One region of the Paenibacillus sp. FSL H7-0737 genome, then DNA from elsewhere that is predicted to be linked to it. Evidence: predicted binding sites of a transcription regulator. Region 1 holds the regulator's gene; the other holds the start of a gene.

Region 1 (3,436 bases):
TGCTTCAGTCATCAGGCAGTGAGGAAGCTTCTGAATGGAGCGGAGTGATCGATAGAATCTATCCGGACCTGCTTACCGTAAAAGAAACCTGGGATCTGCTTAGTGATAAACTATTCAGCCTCTTGCCGGAACGCAGCGATGCAGCGGCGGGAGAAGCCGGCCAGTTAGTCATGCGGCTACTTCCTACCCGTAAACCGAAAGATTGGGATGAATTGGTTGCTTTAGAGAATACTATGAATCTGACATTAAGCGAAATTATCCGTAAAGGTGATAAAATGCTTAATGAGATGCGAGATCAAGAAGGTCAATCCTCCTCAGATAGCCTAGTTACCGATATTAGCGGCTTATTTAAGGATTTAGCTTCTATACGTGAGCAAGTACGGTTTTTTATGGGATTAAATGATGAGAATGTAGTATATTGGCTGGAGGCGAATGGAAATTATCGCAGTAAATCGCTACAGCTGTATGCCGTTCCTGTTGATGTTAGTACTCAGCTTAAGGAGCTGTTTTTCGACAAGAAGAAAAGTATCGTACTAACTTCGGCGACACTCTCTGTGGATAAATCTTTCCAGTTTATGATTGATAATCTCGGACTTAATGAAGCTGCGGAAGAGGGGCGTCTGATGACATCACTCCTGCCTTCTCCCTTTAAGTATCGGGAGCAGGCGCTGTTAGTTATTCCGCGGGATTTCCCAAGTGTGAAGGGGAGTGTAGGCGATGCCCGATTTGTCGATACACTCGTACAGTCACTAGCAGAAGCAGCTATTACAACACGTGGGCGGATGCTTGTCCTGTTTACTTCTTACAAGATGCTACGCCAGGTTTACGATCCTCTGAAAGAGGCTCTAGCCTCACAAGAGATCACGGTGTTAGGTCAAGGCGTGGAGGGGGGCAGCCGTAGCAAGCTGATCCGCCGTTTTCAGGACAGTGCAGCTTCTGTACTGTTAGGAACAAGCAGCTTTTGGGAGGGTGTAGATATTCCAGGTGAAGCATTAACATGCTTGGCCATCGTGAGGCTCCCATTTCAACCGCCAAACCACCCCCTAGCGGAAGCGAAGTCTGAGTTATTACAAGCCCAAAAAAAGAATCCGTTCATGAAGTTGTCTGTTCCTCAGGCGGTTATTCGCTTCAAGCAAGGATTTGGGAGGCTGGTACGGACAGCGCAAGATCGGGGTATTGTTATTGTGTATGACACAAGGGTGATCGAATCTCACTATGGGAAGTATTTCCTCTATTCGTTGCCTGGCCCGAAAATGGAGCATATGCTTACGGATCAAATGGTTCCTCGTATAGCGGAGTGGTTGGAAGACGGAGGCGTTTCTTGAAAAGAACGTCATCAATCTTATTAATCACTCTACAAGGAAGGGCGGTATAAGAATACCGCTCTTCCTTGAGACGAGGTGCAGATATTTCGATAGGATTTGAACAGAATATCACTTAAATTAGGAGGTAAATTATGAAATCGGATAAAATATCAGAAGCCGTTGTTCGCAGACTTCCTGTGTACTTGCGTTTCTTGAATGATCTCCAGAAACGTGAAATATTAACCGTTTCCTCACAAGAACTAGGACAAAAACTTGATTTGAATCCTGCTCAAATTCGTAAAGATTTAGCTTATTTTGGAGACTTTGGTAGAAAAGGTATCGGGTATGACGTAACTTATCTTATTGAAAAAATCCGTCATATTCTGAAGCTGGATCAACAATTGAATGTGGCTTTAGTAGGTGCCGGTAACCTTGGACATGCATTATCTAATTACAATGCTTATCTGAAAGATACTATGAAGATTACCGCTATATTTGACTCCTATGCACCTAAGGTAGGGCGGAAAATCAACTCTCTTACCGTTCAGCCGATGGAGGAGCTTGGTCAGACGGTTCGTGAGCAAGGTATTCGAATTGGGATCATTACTGTGCCTGATTCAGAAGCGCAGAATGTAGCAGATATTCTCATTGAGTCTGGCATTGAGGCGATTTTGAATTTTGCACCAGTGATTCTAAAAACACCATCGAATATCCGGGTTCATGCTGCCGATTTTACAACGGATTTGCAAAGCCTTGCTTATTATTTGAAAGACGGAAAGGAAGAAATCGGAAATGAAGAGCAGTAAAACGATTATTAAGGGCGGGCGTTTTCTTATTCCGGGAACGGATGAGCCGGTTCTGAATGGATATATGACTATTGAAGATGATTTGATCACTTACATAGGAAAAGAAGAGCCTTTAATGGAAGATGATGTGCAAGTTGTTGATGGCAGTCGTCTGCTGTTTATGCCAGGTCTGGTAAACACACATGGCCATGCGGCAATGTCATTGCTTCGTGGTTATGGAGATGATTTAGCACTTCAGGTGTGGCTTCAAGAGAAGATGTGGCCGATGGAAGCGAAATTCACTGGAGAAGATGTATACTGGGGAACCTCCTTGTCGGTACTGGAAATGCTAAAAGGTGGTACTACAACCTTCTTGGATATGTATGATCATATGGACCGAGTAGCAGAGGTAGTCGAATTATCAGGCATCCGTTCCGTACTGATGAGAGGTGTAATCGGATTATGCCCAGAGGAAGTACAAAATCACAAGCTTGCGGAAGCGATTTCTTTTGCACGAAATTGGCATGGTAAGGCTGATGGTAGAATTACGACGATGATCTCGCCACACGCCCCATATACTTGCCCACCAGACTTCTTTGTTAAGTTTGTTCAAGCGGCACATGATTTGGATTTACCGATGCATACCCATATGTCCGAGACCAAACGCGAAGTGGAGCAGAATGTGGTGGATTACGGACTTCGGCCTGTAGCGCATTTAGAGAAGCTTGGAATGTTCACACGTCCGTCTATTGTTGCACATGGCGTTCATTTGAATGATGAAGAGATCGAGATACTGGCTCGTCATGATGTAGGCGTGTCTCATAACCCAGGAAGTAATCTGAAACTGGCTAGTGGAGTGGCTCGGGTTACGGATCTTCTAAAGGCTGGTGTGAAGGTATCACTGGGTACAGATGGTGCGGCAAGCAATAATAACCTGGATATGTTTGAAGAGATGCGTCTTGCAGCCCTCATCCATAAAGGTGTAAGTGGTGATCCGACGGCTGTTCCAGCTCCGGAAGCGCTGCGTATAGCTACAGAGTATGGCGCAAAGTCTATCTTTTTAAATGATGTGGGTAGACTCGCTGTTGGCATGAAAGCGGACTTTATCGCGATTGATATAGACCAGCCGCATTTGCTACCACACACAGATCTGTTGTCTCATGCTGTATACTCTGCCAGTGCCAAGGATGTTGAGCATGTATGGGTGAATGGTAAACAGGTTGTAAAACATGGAGAATGTGTAACGCTAGATGAGGAAGCAATCCGTCGTAAGGCGCAAGAATCATTTGATGGACTGCTTAAACGGTAGTCTAAGATCATAACGAATAACTGAAAGGCTGTGACTTT
Region 2 (3,436 bases), 2.9 Mb from region 1:
AGTTTATTTTTCGACAAAAAATACGCTAAATCACGAATTTAATATGACTTTAGTCATATATATTTGTGTTCAAAGAAAAAATCATAGATTCGCACATTAAAAAAGCCCTCTCTGTCTATTAAACAGATTAGGCCGTCACGTTTTGAATTCCTCATCCTGATTGCCGATGGAAAAAACGATCTATGATCATAGTTCTAGTTAATACAAAAAAAACCGAGAAAGGCACTTTATTTAAAAGTGTCTATTTCTCGGTTAGAGTTTTTTCATCCGTTACGTTAACTAGCTAGATTGCCCTTCCATCGCTCTAATAGATTCATCAACCTTTACCATCATGGAACATTCGACTCTTTTGCGGAAGACGTCACAGCTGAAGTCATAGGTTCCGACGAGGGAACCCGTCGCGTGCAGTGCATTGGCAGGACAACCACCGCTGCAGTAGAGTTTAGCCCAGCAGTCCTTGCATTCCGGCTTCGAGTAGCAGTTGCTCTCTTGGAATTGACATTGCAGCTCAGGTTTTGTGATGCCATCCCAGAGGTTTCCCATGCTGTATTCTTCATCCCCGACGAACTGGTGACAAGGAAAAAGCTCTCCCCAAGGGGTGACAGCAAGATATTCGGTTCCTGAACCACAGCCAGTAATTCTCTTCTGGATGCAAGGTCCTTCCGAGAGGTCAAGCATGTAGTGATAAAAGGTAAACCCCTTGCCTTGTTCATCGCGACCGATCATTTCCTTGGCAAGAATTTCGTACTGGTTGTATATCTCCGGGAGATCTTCCTCGGTAAGTGCATAGGGCTCCTTTGGATCACAGATGACTGGTTCCATAGAGATCTTGTCAAAACCAAGGTCTGCGATATGAAATATATCGTTGGTGAAATCGACATTGTTACGAGTGTAGGTTCCTCGAACATAGTACTCTTGGTCCCCGCGCTTACGAACGAATTCCTTGAACTTCGGAACAATATGATCGTAGCTGCCTTTTCCGTTAACCGTTTGGCGAAGTCGGTCATGAACCTCTTTTCTTCCATCCAGGCTTAATACGACATTGTACATTTCCTGATTTAAAAACTCAGTGACCTCATCGTTCAGCAGCATTCCGTTCGTCGTGAAGGTGAACCGGAACTTTTTTTTGTATTCTTGTTCTTTGCTTCTTGCATAAGCTACGATCTGTTTAACCACTTTCCAAGCCAAGAGCGGTTCTCCACCAAAAAAGTCGATGTCCAGGTTACGATGATGACCCGAATTTTCAAGCAGATAATCGATAGCTTTTTGTCCAACCTCATAGCTCATGATTGCCCTATCTCCGTTGTATTTCCCCTGGCTAGCGAAGCAATAGTCGCATGACAAATTACAGGTATGCGCAACATTGAGGCAGAGTGCCTTGACATAAGTTTTTCGTTTTTTTAAATCGAGCGAGAGGTTCTCATACTCATCTTTTGTAAAGAGCTGTCCATCATTTTTAAGTTCCTCGATATCCGCGATGGTTTCTCGAATGTCGCTCTCGGAAATGCTGGAATCATCTTTATATTTATCCAACAGCATTGTCACGATTTTTTCGGCAGAAGCTTTCTCATAATCCGCTATAATTTCATATGCTAGGTCATCAACAACATGCACCGAGCCACTGTAGGTATCGAGCACGATATTGTATCCGTTTAGTTTATATTGATGAATCATACTTACTAATCAAGCTCCTTTTGCACACAAGTAGAAACGGCTTGGCCATCCTTTAGGGATAGTATCCATTTCTTAAAAATAGCCGCCCATCAGCAGAGCAATGGGCGGTAAAATTCCGAATCCTATCTGTTCATTGCATTTTCACACTTCTGGTTTGCAACGCCGCAGGAAGTTTTACAAGCGGACTGGCAAGATGTCTGGCATGCGCCGCATCCGCCGTGTTTTGCGGTATCCATCAGTTTGCGGGTGCTCAGTGTTACGATTCTTTTCACGATAAATAACTCCTTCTGTAATTTCTTGTGATCACTTTCACTTAATTTCCATGGAACATCGTAGCAACCTCACGCAAATACGTCTATGATTCCCGTCACCTAGCTGAGCAGAGAGGGCTTAAACATAAGCATCAACGTTAATTTTCGTGCAGTCTTTCATGCTCGTGATCGTAGGATGCCATAGCGGGAACCAGAGTCAGAGCAATGCTAAAAAAGTGACCAAAGAAACAAAAAAGAGACGGCAATGATGCCATCTCTTCAATAACGATTTTTCCTCATACTTGTCCGTAAAGTCCAATAAATATAAGGATTTCATAACACTGTATCCTTCCTTACCAGTAGAGCGACACTCTCCGATTCCATATGCACCATATGCGAACATCCCTCTCATTATCATGGCTATTGTTATGGTGGGAAGAAGTCGCGTAGAATTAGGGATTTTTGTAGAGAGTGTTTCTTGAATATTCAATGAAGTTATTTATTTTTATAATGTACTACGCCTTAGTTCATAAAAATATTGCACAATTGGATGCTTTAACTTCATCTTCTCGCTCATGTTTAAAATTCGCTTTTTCCCAACTCGTCTGTCCACTAAAGCTAGAATATTCAATAAGATATCGTCGCTTTCTAAGCTCTCCTCTATGGAAATAGATAAATACTTAGTAGCTATAACAATAAAGTTCGATTTACTTAATGATGTCTGTGCTGACAAAAGCTCCTTTGCAACTTCTGATATTTTTCTGCTTCTTGCAATGACTATTAGCCGATCCTCCGGGATGATCCCCTTACTATCTTTTCTAACCGCTTCAATGTCTTCATGGTTGATAGGAATTTGAAGATCTGAATCATTCTTAATCTCCTGCTCCGTCTGATACCATCTAATTGAGCTAGTTCTATCATTCATATTAAGTACGTTCTTTTTATCTACCGAAATATAACAATTCCCTGATTTATCAGGTAAATAACGGTAACTACTTGCGCGATATTCAACCCTGCCGTATAACGCAGGACAGAGAAAACTCTCCAGTTGTTGCTTCAATTTGCTCCAGGACATGTATCCTCCTATGTTTTATGTTATAAATACCTGTTGAGGCAGTCGTTCTATTATACAATACATAATACAATCCCACTAAAACCTGAATAATATCTTGATATAATCTAATCCTCTATTTGTCACGTCTACATAGAAACAAGCCGATTAGGTATAGACCCCGTGGTCTGGTACCTAATCGGCTTGTTATGTTACGCCTCAAACGTTCTTACTTCAGTTATTAGTCTTACTCGGACAGATAATTCGATAACCGGTACAGGAAGTTTCAGCGCGGATCGTATTACTGCTTGGATGGATTATTTCTCCATTACTTATCGTGACCTTTACCCGGGTTTTCTTTTGAGTATTCAAAGGTCACTTTTACAGGCTCGCTCATATAGCCAGTCGATAGATACGCCTCATTGGTTCCTTTTAAATTACCCGTAAGTTTGAATGTGAA

What was found. Region 1 encodes Rex, which represses fermentation and respiration genes when NADH is low (regulators of the CRP and FNR family bind a similar motif). Its sites were predicted from a motif close to TTGTGAAATATTTCACAA; they were not measured.
Region 2: scfA (six-cysteine ranthipeptide SCIFF) is a predicted target of Rex. The motif match lies at 1,972-1,989, and genes of this name have one in related genera.

The regions. Positions count from the first base shown of each region.
Region 1 covers NZ_CP009279.1:4,643,157-4,646,592, reverse strand. Annotated here, with positions in the region: gene dinG (ATP-dependent DNA helicase DinG) at 1-1,325, shown strand, start outside; gene H70737_RS20345 (redox-sensing transcriptional repressor Rex) at 1,457-2,110, shown strand; gene H70737_RS20340 (amidohydrolase) at 2,097-3,398, shown strand.
Region 2 covers NZ_CP009279.1:794,093-797,528, reverse strand. Annotated here, with positions in the region: gene scfB (thioether cross-link-forming SCIFF peptide maturase) at 280-1,674, opposite strand; gene scfA (six-cysteine ranthipeptide SCIFF) at 1,797-1,946, opposite strand; gene H70737_RS03515 (SF0329 family protein) at 2,431-3,000, opposite strand; gene H70737_RS29640 (DUF4855 domain-containing protein) at 3,305-3,436, opposite strand, start outside.